DNA from 3 places in the Alteromonas sp. G4i13 genome. Region 3 is predicted to be linked to each of the others. Evidence: predicted binding sites of a transcription regulator. Region 3 holds the regulator's gene; each other region holds the start of a gene.
What was found. Region 3 encodes LexA, which represses DNA repair genes until DNA is damaged. Its sites were predicted from a motif close to TACTGTATNNNNATACAGTA; they were not measured.
Positions count from the first base shown of each region.

Region 1: ACFI6J_RS07185 (DUF7218 family protein) is a predicted target of LexA. The motif match lies at 2,026-2,045, and genes of this name have one in related genera.
Region 2: ACFI6J_RS03440 (YebG family protein) is a predicted target of LexA. The motif match lies at 2,631-2,650, and genes of this name have one in related genera.

Region 1 covers NZ_JBHNYX010000010.1:113,436-117,724, reverse strand. Annotated here, with positions in the region: gene ACFI6J_RS07195 (methionine synthase) at 1-308, opposite strand, end outside; gene ACFI6J_RS07190 (DUF1852 domain-containing protein) at 434-1,408, opposite strand; gene ACFI6J_RS07185 (DUF7218 family protein) at 1,708-1,971, opposite strand; gene ACFI6J_RS07180 (pyridoxal phosphate-dependent aminotransferase) at 2,342-3,523, shown strand; gene ACFI6J_RS07175 (saccharopine dehydrogenase family protein) at 3,598-4,289, opposite strand, start outside.
Region 2 covers NZ_JBHNYX010000005.1:33,236-37,524, forward strand. Annotated here, with positions in the region: gene ACFI6J_RS03420 (efflux RND transporter permease subunit) at 1-870, opposite strand, end outside; gene rplI (50S ribosomal protein L9) at 1,330-1,782, opposite strand; gene rpsR (30S ribosomal protein S18) at 1,809-2,036, opposite strand; gene rpsF (30S ribosomal protein S6) at 2,048-2,449, opposite strand; gene ACFI6J_RS03440 (YebG family protein) at 2,696-2,983, shown strand; gene ACFI6J_RS03445 (ABC transporter ATP-binding protein) at 3,206-4,009, shown strand; gene ACFI6J_RS03450 (ABC transporter permease) at 4,009-4,289, shown strand, end outside.
Region 3 covers NZ_JBHNYX010000006.1:89,847-94,135, forward strand. Annotated here, with positions in the region: gene ACFI6J_RS04375 (COG1470 family protein) at 1-1,625, shown strand, start outside; gene lexA (transcriptional repressor LexA) at 1,738-2,364, shown strand; gene coxB (cytochrome c oxidase subunit II) at 2,947-4,110, shown strand; gene ctaD (cytochrome c oxidase subunit I) at 4,120-4,289, shown strand, end outside.

The DNA.
Region 1 (4,289 bases), on a different contig from region 3:
TGGGTAACGACAGGTACGCTAGCGTCGTAGCGATTGCGAATACGTACGGTTTTACGGTTTTCAAAATCAACACCGTCAAGGTGCTCAATAAAAGTAGTTACAAAATGCTGACGAGTTTGCTCACCGTCACACACAATATCTATGCCTGATAGGGCTTGTTCCTGAAGCGTAACGCGAAGCGCGTCTTTTTTGCCTTCCTCTAATGCTTCATCTTCTAGCTTCCACGGCGACCACAGGGTTTCAGGCTGTGCAAGCCACGATGGTTTTGGAAGACTGCCTGCAATTGAAGTGGGGAGTAGTTTTTTCATGTGATTCGCTTTCTTCTAATCAATAATTTGTATGGATGCGCGAGGGGCAGAACGTGCTGCCCTTATCATAGCTTTGTAGTCGCAACATGTGCGGTTTGAAAATCGCAAGTATCTAAATGAACGGATCAGGCGTAGCTTGCTGTGAATTGCGCTAACTTGTGTTGATAAGGCTTTATAAAGTTCTCTTCTACGAACTTGCCTTGTTCAACGGCTAGATGAGTCCGCTCCTCACGGTCATAAACAATGCGAGTCACTGAGTGATCGCTATTTTTCAAGTTTGGTTTGTAGCTTAAACCTGCCTGGGCGTTAGCGTTATAAATCTCAGGGCGATAAATTTTCTGGAAGGTCTCCATCGTAGCAATAGTGCTGATAAGTTCTAAATTGGTGTAGTCGTTTAACAAATCACCAAAGAAATAAAATGCAAAAGGAGCAGCACTGTTTGGTGGCATGAAATAGCGCACGTTTAAGCCCATCTTCTTGAAATACTGTTCAGTTAGTGATGATTCATTAGGCTGATATTCAACGCCTAAAACGGGGTGCTGATTTTCTGTTCGACGGTAGGTTTTATTGTCGGAAACGCTTAAACAAATGACCGGCAGCTTTGAAAAATGTGCTTTATAGGCTTCTGAATTAACGAAATACTTAAACAACTTTCCGTGCAGATCACCAAAATCGGTAGGGACACTGAACGAAGACTGGCCACGATTGTGATTAGATAGACGAACGCTAAAGTCATAATCGCGAACATAAGACGAGAAGTTGTTTCCCACAATACCTTGAGTGCGTTTACCCGTTTTTTTGTCAATTATATTGGTTTGTAAGATTTCGATAGTTGGGAATGTGTTGCCGTTACCCTCAACGTCGATATCTACCGACACAATTTCAAGTTCGACAGCATAGCGATCGCCACTTTCATTATCCCAGCTAGCCAGTGCATTAAAGCGGTTGTTTATCATGCTTAGTGCATCGCGCAAATTTTCTTTGCGGCGTTGACCACGAGCTAAATTGGCGAAGTTGGTGGTGATGCGTGTGTTGTCTGAAGGGCGATAATCTTCATTAAACTGAACGCTGTTAATAGTAAAAGAGAAATCTGTGTTCACGTTGTTGTTCATGAGAATGCGCTTCTATTCCTAAAGTTAAACCGAGTAGTGAGACTGCTGTAAAAGCTATGAACACGTTATACGTTGATTTAACTATGAATAAAAATGACTTATTTTCATTTTATCATGAAATATTGTCATGTATTGGGCGGGCGAAGAGCTAGTCGCCTACTAATGAGGCGGTAGATCTTTACTTGAAGTTGAGGTTTGCCACGAAATGCACAAATTATGCGTGTCTGATAAAACGTAATCATCACCGCCACAGTGACCAGTTTTTGTATGTGGCGGTCTATCCGCCACTAATGATTGCGTAACGCATCAATTAATTCGTCTTTGCTCATGTTAGAGCGACCTTCAATGCCGACTTCCTTGGCCTTTTGATACAGTTCCTCTTTAGTGCGATCCTCGTATTTTTTGCCTTTTCCACCATCTTTAGAAGGGGTTTGTTCGCTATTGGCTTGCGCATTGGCAATGCGCGCCGACTTCTCTTTACTGTAGCCTTCGTCGCGAAGGGCTTCGTAAGTGTCGTCGTTTTTAATTTGGTTGCCGTGGTCCTTAGCCATATTTAACTCCTGTTTTGCATACTGAGTAATCGATGAATGTTTCGCCGTAATTCTTACTTTGTATTTATATAGATGGATTACACAGTCGTTTAAAAGGCAGGCTTCAAGTGCGAAGAACCAATAGCGAGAGAGTGCTGCGCCTTTAACATCAGAAAAAATGTCATTCATCGCAAACGCCAAAAACGACAAAATAACGCTGCACCGTAATGTAACGACTTAACGCGTTAAAACTTCTTATGTTGTCAATTTTAGTGCGCCACATGCACGTAAAAAGTGCATTTATGTCAATGGTTTAGGTTTTTCATGCTATTGCGCGTTCAAAATTAAGCCTTTAGTCTAAAGTGAATATAGACGGAAGGCAGAGCGAAATATGAATAAAAATGAACAACAGAGCACCGTGAATTCTTCACGCCGTAATTGGTTAAAGTCTGTGGGATTAGGTGCAGGCGCGGTAGCGCTAACGACCAGCGTTGACAGTATTATGGGCGACCTTCGTGCCGCAGGTATGCAAACTGAACACTTCCCGTCTGCTACCCCCAATGTAAACGATGGTCTTATTCGCTTATCGTCAAATGAAAACGCCTTTGGGCCGTCAAAAAAAGCCGCAAAGGCAATGCAAAGCGAGCTTTTAAACCTAGCGCGTTATACCGACGCTACGGTTGAAGTGTTAGCGCAAAAAATTGCTGAGCAAGAAGGCGTATCTGCTGAGCAAATCGTAATTACGAATGGATCTTCACCTATTCTTTTTGGCTATGCGGACTGGATCACCAAAAACGGCAATAAGCTGGTAACGTCTATGGCAACCTACGAAGGCGTACCACGGGGCGCTGAGTTTATGGGGGCAGACGTGATCTACGTGCCGTTAGCCAATGATATGACTTTTGACCTAGATGCAATTGAAGCTGCAGTAACCGAAGATACGACTGCTGTGTACGTATGTAATCCAAATAATCCGACAGGGAGCATGGTAGATGCGGCGAAGCTTACCGCTTTTGCAAAACGCGTATCGAAGAAAGCACAGGTTTTCATCGATGAAGCCTACATTGAAATGTCTGATGCTTACCCCGCTAATGTGCAATCGAAGCTAGTAGCTGAGGGGTACAACGTGGTGATTTGCCGCACCTTCTCTAAAATTCACGCCATGGCGGGACAGCGTCTCGGTTACGCCATCATGCCTGCTGAGCAAGCTAAAACAATGGGCGGTATGCTGCGCATGGGTGGTGTGAATTACTTGGCATTAGTAGCGGGTATGGCAAGTATGGATGATCATGAGAACTTAAACACAATGCGCTCACGCATTAAAACTGAGCGTGAAAAGTTAGTAAAAGTAGCTAAAGAGTTAAAGCAGCCGTTTGCGCCAAATCCACAAGGGAATTTTATTTACATGGATACGGGCATGCCGCACGATAAATTTGCAGAAAAGATGAAAGCTCAAGGTATAAAGGTTGTAGGGCGCACGTGGCCTGGGTACGACTCATGGTCACGTATTAGCGTAGGGACACCTGAAGAAACTGACGCGTGCGTTAAAGCATTAAAAGCGGTACTCGCTTAAAAAACAACAATAACACCTAGCGCAGAGAGAAAAGGCTGAACGCAATTTGTGTTCAGCCTTCGTTTTTTGAATCGCTATTTCTCGATAGCAAACGTTAAGCCTGCTTTTTCTTCTAAACGGCGGATAAGCTTGTTACCAAGTGCTGCCGCAGGTGTGAAGAAACCACCAGATAAACTAACGTCTTTGCACAAGCAAAGGGCAGATTCTGAAATCATTTTACTGGTAGAGCCGTAACCTGGATCCTTGTCGCCTTTTACCGATACGGCTAGCATATCACCATTGGTAGCGGTACCCACAAACATGACATCGTAAAAGCCATTTTCGCGCTCTTCTTTGCTCGGGCCTTCACCTGGTTTAGGGCCATCATCACTTGCAAGCGACTTATCTTTGGCAACGTGATTCGCCATGGCTTCACCTTTCTCACCTGGGCCAGTCATCATCATTTCATCATATTGAAAGTTCTTGCCGTAGCTATATCCGCCCAGGTAGTTCGTGCGATGAACGTTTTTAGTATTGATGGCCGCCATAATAAATGGTGCAACCCATGTGCCTAACTGCTCATCGAAGTAAGGTTTATTGCCATCGGGCTGTGGCTGATTTGACGCGCCATCGGTTAATGAGTGCGGGTTAATAAGTGCCGCCATGACAGACTTATCTTTGTGCGCAGCCGCCATGGTCGCTTTTAAACTTGCAGCCGTACCGCCAGAGAACGTGCCCTGCATTTTACGAACGCGACCTTTTACATATTCAATGACATCGCCACTTT
Region 2 (4,289 bases), on a different contig from region 3:
TCTGTCTACGCGAATAGATATAGCCGGATTGCCGTTTTGTACACTGTAGTTTGCACCGTCAGCGCGGGTGATTTTAATTTCGGCAATGTCATTTAGCGTGATAGGGCTGCCGTCTCGCCATTCGAGGATCATTTCACCCATTTGCGTAGGCTCGTAGCGACCTTCAAAACGCAGGGTATAGCGTCTTCTGCCCACATCGACAAAGCCACCTGAAATATCATTCGCACGCCCCAACTCGTTGGCAACTGCCGTTAGGTCAATGCCTAACTGCGCCGCTTTAAACGGGTCGAAAACAATTTGAAACTCCTCAACGCCGCCAACCCCGCTTTCCATACGCGCCCTTGCAACGCCCGGGATAGATTCAAGCTGAGGTTTAATGACATCGGTAAAAAAGGTTACATAGGTATTAATTTCGTTTGGATTGCCCGGAAGGCGCTGAAGAAAAAAGTAGGTCAAAGCGGGGGCGTCTCCCCCACTTCCAGCAAGCATAATATTAGGAGACAAGGCATCGCGAGGTAGTGGCGGTACGCGATTCATGCGGCTAATCACTTCAATGAGCGTTTTCTGCATGTCCGTATCTAAACCAAACTCTAGATTAATCCACGCATTACCTTGGTTTGCCCATGCATTCATCGACTCAAGGCCAGGGATCCCTTGCAGCACTTCCTCTTGAGGTTCAATGATCTCCGACTCAATTTCTTGGGGCGAAGCAGCGCGCCACGAGGTCTGGATGTTAATATTCGGTCTTTCAATGTCAGGAAACAGCTGTACCGGTAAATTAAACAGGCTATATAGCCCTAAAAATACCAGTAGCGTTATTCCGATACCTACCCCAGTCGCGTTTTTTATTGCTTGCTTAGTGATGTCCATAATATGGCACTTATGCTTTTTATTGTTTGGTTTACTATAGGTCGCAGGAATGACAGAAAAAGTTTAAAGCCATGACACTAAGAATTTCAGCGATTATTAACATTTTGTTTAAATACCGTTTAAAAAACGTTATTTATCGCAGATGAGTGGACCTCAAAAATACGCCATTTGTCGGCGCTGGACATATTTGCTTACACCCATCGTTAATTAGGCGTCGCGACGTGGAGTGAGGGTAGGGATATTTTAAACTCGCCCTTCGGGAAGGTCTGGCAAGCTTCACTCTGGGAATTTGAAAAGCAACGGCCATTCCTGCATTCCCACGCTTTGTTAGGAAACTTGCCAGCGCCTTCTGGGTGGGCAATCATCTATGCGGATTGGTATTGGTCTTTAAGTATCGAACAAAAATTTAGAGCAAAAAAAAGCCGCTCTAGGAGCGGCTTTTTTCAAATACGTCAGCGATTACGCTTCAGCAATGATGATCACTTTGATTGAAGTGATAACGTCAGAGTGAAGTTGTAAGTCGATGTCATACTCACCAGTCTCACGAAGAGTACCAGTAGGTAGTTTAACTTCTGCTTTTTGTACTTCAACGCCAGCTGCAGTGATTGCATCAGCGATGTCACGAGTACCAACAGAGCCAAATAGTTTACCTTCGTCACCAGCAGGAGCTGCGATTGTAACTTCAGCAAGCTCAGCAACTTTTTCAGCGCGTGCGTTAGCAGCAGCTAGTTGCTCAGCAATTTTCGCTTCAAGTTCAGCACGACGTGCTTCGAACTTTTCAACGTTGTCTTTAGTTGCAGGAACCGCTTTACCCTGTGGGAAAAGGAAGTTACGAGCGTAACCAGACTTAACAGTCACTTGGTCGCCCAGGCCGCCAAGGTTGGCGATTTTATCTAGTAGGATGATATTCATCTTAGCTAACCCTTATATTCGCCAAATTACTTGTGTGAATCAGTGTACGGAAGCAACGCAAGGAAACGTGCGCGCTTGATCGCAGAAGACAGCTGACGCTGATATTTTGCGCTTGTACCAGTAATACGGCTAGGGACAATTTTACCGCTCTCAGTGATGTAGTTCTTCAGAGTAGCGATATCTTTGTAATCAATCTCAGTCACACCTTCTGCAGTGAAACGGCAGAACTTACGACGTCTGAAAAAACGAGCCATGGGTGATCTCCTTAAGCGTTGTCTTCAGTGGTTTCAGTTTTCTTTTCCGCGCGATCTTGGCGAGGAGCAGAATCGTCACGACGCTCACGACGAGGCTCTTCTTTCATCATTGGAGAAGGCTCAGTCACAGCAGTCTTAGTGCGCATAACCATGTTACGTAGGATCACGTCGTTGAAACGGAAAGCATTTTCCAATTCATCAACAGCTTCTGCAGACGCTTCAGCATTGATTAGTACGTAGTGGGCTTTGTGCAGCTTTTCAATTGGGTAAGCCAGTTGACGACGGCCCCAATCTTCTAAACGATGAATCTGACCACCGTCTTGCTTTAGGATTGTGGTATAACGCTCGATCATACCAGGTACTTGTTCACTCTGATCAGGGTGAACCATAAATACGATTTCGTAATGACGCATTATAGCTCCTTACGGTTGTAGCCTCGACAGTACAGCCGACTGTATGGAGACAAGGAACGAATTGGGATGGCTGTAAGGGCGCGCATTATACGCAGCAGTTACTAATTGCACAAGCATTAATCACCTTTAGAACAATCATTTGCCCTTTCCCCAAACACTACGCTCAGACATTTAATCAAAATACTGTTTATTTATACAGTAAAATACTGTACAGTTTTTGTGTCTTTAACAAACAGGGGACCTACCATGGCCATTACCACACAGTATGTTGTTACGCACAAAGGGGTAGAAAAATTGGTAACTACCGACAAAAAAGAAGCCGATCAGTATGACAAAATGCTCGATGCAGCGGATAACCTTGCTGACTACATTTATGCGAAGGGCATTAAGCTAGACGATAGCGTAGTGGAAGAACTCACCATTATGCTGTCTAAAAACAAAGATAAAATCAGTAAGATTTTCAAAGGCGCTACCGCAGAAAGCGTATTAGAAGATGAAAGCGCAGAAGTGGTAAAGCTACAAGCTAACGGCTGATAATTTAGGCGCGCCTTTCTTTTGCGTCGTTATGATGAGCAATTAATAAGAGCAATTGCCGCTTTAGGCTGATGAGATCTGATAGCATAGCTATACGAAAAAATGTTATTTGATAACATTACCTCAACGCGGCAATGTGTTTTCTCTGGTTTTTAACTGGGTGAACAGACGTGTCGCTTTTGCTAATGTGAACATAAGACGTAAATACAGGTCGGGCTTAGCGTGAATACCATCAATAAAAACAATAGCACTCACTCCCAGCGCAATGCAGTAGTTGAAGGCCGCAGTGCAGTGACTGAAGAGCGCAACAAAGCGATTGAAGTTAGCAATTTACAGTTTTCGTACACCAAAGAAAGCCCCCCCATCATTGACATTAAAGCGTGGCAAGTTTCGCAAGGTGAGCACGTTTTTCTCTCAGGGCCTTCGGGTAGCGGAAAGAGCACATTGCTCAATTTGCTGTGCGGAACATTAACTCCAACTCAGGGCGACATTGCCTTATTAGCGCAGCCTTTCTCCACATTATCGAACCGACAGCGGGACAAGTTTAGAGCACGCAATATCGGCGTTGTTTTTCAACAATTTAATCTTATTCCCTACCTTTCTGTGGCACAGAACATTAATGCGGCGGTGTATTTTGCAAGTACAAACGTCAGCAAGACAGCATCAGACGCAAAGCTTCGTCATTTACTGGACAAGCTACAGCTGCCTTCTCACGTGCTGCATGCGAAAGCTGACGCATTGAGTATTGGTCAGCAGCAGCGCGTTGCCATTGCCAGAGCACTGATTAACGACCCACAATTATTAATTGTCGATGAACCTACCTCTGCCCTAGATACCGATGCCAGAGATAGTTTTATGTCGCTGCTAAAAGACGTTGCAGGTGAAAGCACCATGATTTTTGTTAGTCACGATAAAGCCATGGAGAGTTATTTCGACCGCCACTGCAGCATGAGTGAATTAAGCCCAAGTACAAACCACATAAAAACGCGAGGCGATGAGGCCACAAAAGCACAGGAGCGTGCGTAATGCTAAGTACCATTGCTATTGAAAGCTTAAAGCGCAGGAAAACAACGGCAATCCTCACACTTTTAAGCATTACCATCAGCATTAGTTTACTTTTGTGCGTGGACGTTATTCGCACCCAAGTTAAAACCAGTTTTACGCGCACCGTTTCTGGTGTAGATCTTATTGTTGGCGCACCAAGTGGACAGCTTAATTTACTCCTGTCATCAGTGTTTAATATAGGCACTCCCACCAAAGGTATTGAATATAAAAGTATTGCGGCGCTTCAATCTAACAAGCAGGT
Region 3 (4,289 bases):
TTGATGAAGTTGCTTATTTATATGGGAGCGAATATTACAATGCGACTTCTATTGCCATTGTAGATGTTCGCACAGGTGAGCAGTTGCAACAGTACGATATTGACAGCGTCAATAACCTTGCTTTTGGTAACGTAGATGACGACGCATCGATAGAAATGGTAACGAACAATGGTTATGTATTTGATATCGAAAGCGGTGCCAACCAATGGCTATACGGTAGCGGGTTCAGCGACGCATTTGTTGTGCTGGGTGATATGAATAACGATGGTGTAGATGAAATCATCGGTGCCGATAGTTGGAATGATATCTCAATCTACTCAGCAGTATCGAAAAGCAGTTTGGCAACGGCGGAACATGGTGACATTTGTGATATCGCCTATAGTAAAGAAAGCCCAGCTACAGAAGGAATAGTGGTTGTCTCCGAGTGTCAGTGGGGACAAGTTAGAGGTTTTGCATTAGAAGCGGGACAAATCTCTGAGCAGTGGGCTCTTAACCACAACACTTACAGTGGCATGTCACTTCTCATTGACGATTTAGACAATGACAATGTGGACGACATTATTTGGACTGGTGAGAATCAAATTTTAGTAGCGCAACAAGATGCCAACGGTGAATATGCCTTATCAGATATAAAAGGTGCGCCGCGCGCGAGTAGATATCATGCCGCGGGTTGGGCACCTTATGGCGATAATGATGAAAGAGCCGTCTTTGTTAGCGATACAAGTAGTTACGAATCATCTATTCAGATTTTATCGGTAGATAAAGAGGATAACTTTGCGATAAGTGCTGAGGTTGGCGAAGATGTCTATAACTATAGCAAACCGGTCGTTACAGACTACAACAATGACGGTGTGGGTGAGTTACTAATAGGGGCACTGGATTATAGTTCGTCGTTTAATGTCGTGAGACTTACAGATAACGCTATTCAGTGGACACTGAACAATAATCAGAATAGTGAAATTTCGTTTATTGAAGCCATTGACGTAAATAACGATAGTTACGCCGATGCAGTTATTATTGAGAACAATCGACTTAAAGCGTTTGATATCGAGAATCAGGTGCTTATCGACTCAATCATTAACGATTTTTCAATTAATGCGCTTGCTGCCTCTGAAAAAGACGGTGTGCATTATTTTGCTGTTGGGGGCTATAGTTCGCTCAAGCTCTATAAAATGCAGGATGGTGAATTTGTTGGATTGAATGAATTGGAAACCAATTGTGACCAATTGCTCACGGTAAATTTTGATAGTGATAGCGAACTTGAATTTGCGTGTTTAAATAGAAACTACAACACCATCAATGTTTATGACGTGGCGAGCGATGCATTAGAACTCAAAGACGCTATAGCACCGTCATTCTACCCTCAGTATATAGCGGCTGTTCCAACGACGTCGTCTAATCAGTCGATTCTCGCTATCTACCAGCCTAACGAGAATGACTATTCGTACAATTATTATGACAGCATCGCATATCGCGTGGTTGAGGTTGATAATAAAGGCAATGTGGTGTGGCAAAGCCCTGGACTTGGGCTCGATAATGTTGAAGGCATGCGCACACGTCAAAATAGTGATGGGGAGCTGGAGTTACAAATTAGTAACCCGAACATGGCTCTTCTCGTAAAATAAGAGGAAAGCACTTGTCGTAGGCTATTGCAGATCGCAAAAGACGCGGCAAGTGCTTGTTATTTAGTTTTAGGTGTATATACTTACAGGAACTGTATGAACAGACAGGTCTTTTATGCGCCCACTCACAGCTCGACAAACCGAAGTTTTAGAACTTATTAAAACAACCATGTTAGAAACGGGAATGCCGCCTACTCGTGCGGAAATAGCCCGTCAGCTTGGCTTTCGTTCTGCTAATGCAGCAGAGGAACATTTGAAAGCATTGGCGCGTAAAGGCGTGATTGAAATTTTGCCTGGTACGTCTCGTGGCATTAAGCTCAATATCCCTCTTGATAACGACGCACAAGAAGAAGAAGGCCTACCGTTAATTGGGCGTGTTGCAGCCGGTGAGCCGATCTTGGCGCAAGAGCATGTTGAATCGCACTACAAAGTCGATCCTGCACTGTTTCAACCCCATGCCGACTTTTTGCTACGCGTTAACGGTATGAGCATGAAAGACATTGGTATTTTAGACGGTGATCTTCTCGCTGTTCATCGCACCACTGATGTTCACAACGGTCAGGTGGTTGTGGCGCGTGTAGATGAAGACGTCACCGTAAAGCGTCTAGAGAAACGCGGGCGTGAAGTATTGCTTCATGCTGAGAATGATGAGTTTGCACCAATAAAAGTTGATTTAGCGACTGAACATTTTGCGATAGAAGGCATTGCGGTGGGTGTGATCAGAAACGCTGACTGGATGTAGTATTTTAGCTTGTTTGTATAAAAGCGGCGCGTTAGCCGCTTTTTTTATGTCTTTTGTTCCTGTTTTTTTCTTCAATCTGCCAACTTAGGTTTTATCCTGCCTAGCAAACCTGTTGGTTTTCTGCGCGCTTATTTTTATCATTACTCACGTTATTCTTTCTATGAATGCTTCAAGTATTTTCCATTTTTTATTTTGAATTTTGTTTGAAATCGACATTGAGTCATCGATTACTTATTGATTTCTTAACTAGTTAGTCGAGCATTTACTTTAACCCCGTGTTCAAAATGCCTGTTTGATTCCAAGGGCATCCCACAGCAATGGCTTTCTCTTTTTGCACGTGAAATCCCCCGCGACCATTTTAGTAAATGATTAAAAATTAACCACTTCGTTAAATTTTTAATAGAAAAGACTAGACGGCGCGACATTATTGCGCAATTCTTATACAGAGATTAACAAAATAATAACAATGACTCTAAATTTGTTTTACAAGTTGAGGTTATGGGTCAATCGTTCGCAAACCATTTGGTAGGGCATCGCGCAAATTAATCAGCGTCTTTGACCACGCCATTACGGAGGTGCTGAGTGAAACAACTAACGACCGTTTTCGCAAAATGGTGTTCTAGTATACCAATTTTGCTTTTTTCCCCTTTGCTTTTTGCGCAAGAAGCAAGCGAAGAAGCCTCTTCGCTTAATTTGAGACGCGGTGCTACCGACATCAGTGGGCAGGTATACGACCTCCATATGTTGATGTTCTTCATTTGTGTAGGTATCGCGGTTGTAGTTTTTGGCGTGATGTTCGCCTCAATGTATCTACATAGAAAGTCCCGTGGCGCCAAGCCAGCTAATTTTCACGAAAACGTGAAGGTGGAAATTGCTTGGACCGTTATTCCTTTCCTTATTCTTATTTTCATGGCGGTACCCGCAGCGAATACCCTAATTGCTATGGAAGACACGTCTGAGCCTGACATGACGGTGTTAGTAACAGGCTCTCAATGGAAATGGCATTACAAGTACATGGATAGCGATGTAGAGTTTTATTCTTTACTCGCCACTCAGCGCGAGCAAATAGAAAACAAATTTCAGAAAACAGATAACTACCTGCTGGAAGTTGACCGTCCCTTGGTTATTCCTACTGGGAAAAAAGTACGCTTTCTTATTACCTCTGACGACGTTATCCACTCTTGGTGGGTTCCTGACTTTGCCGTGAAAAAAGATGCCAACCCCGGCTTTATTAACGAGTCTTGGGCCAAGGTGAATGAGCCGGGTATTTATCGCGGACAGTGCGCAGAGCTTTGTGGTAAAGACCATGGCTATATGCCGGTTGTGGTAATTGCTAAAGAACCCGCCGAGTTTGAAAAGTGGATGGGCGAACAAGAAGAGATTGTTCGTAAAGCAAAAGAAGAAGAGCAGCGTCTACTTTCTATGAATATGTCTATGGATGAACTGATGAAAGAGGGCGAGCGAGTATACAACGCAACGTGCGCTGCTTGCCATATGCCAAATGGTGAAGGTTTACCTGGCGTGTTCCCGGCATTAAAAGGCAGCAAAATGGCGCTGGAGGATCAGCAGGGCCATATTGACATAGTGCTTCATGGTAAGTCGGGGACGGCCATGCAAGCGTTTGGAAAAATGCTAAGTCTTAAGGAAATTGCCGCAGTTATTACATACGAGCGAAATGCTTGGGGAAATAAAACTGGCGATATGGTTCAAGCCAAAGATGTAAACGCAGTGGCAAACGGAAACTAGGAGCAGACAATGAGCAAAGCAACTGAAGTTATTTCGCCAGATACCTCTGCGCCTCATGACGGTCACCTACATGATGACCATGAACACCACGATCATATTCCTAAAGGGATAACGCGTTGGTTGTTTACCACTAACCACAAAGACATAGGCACACTTTACCTGTGGTTTGCCTTTATTAT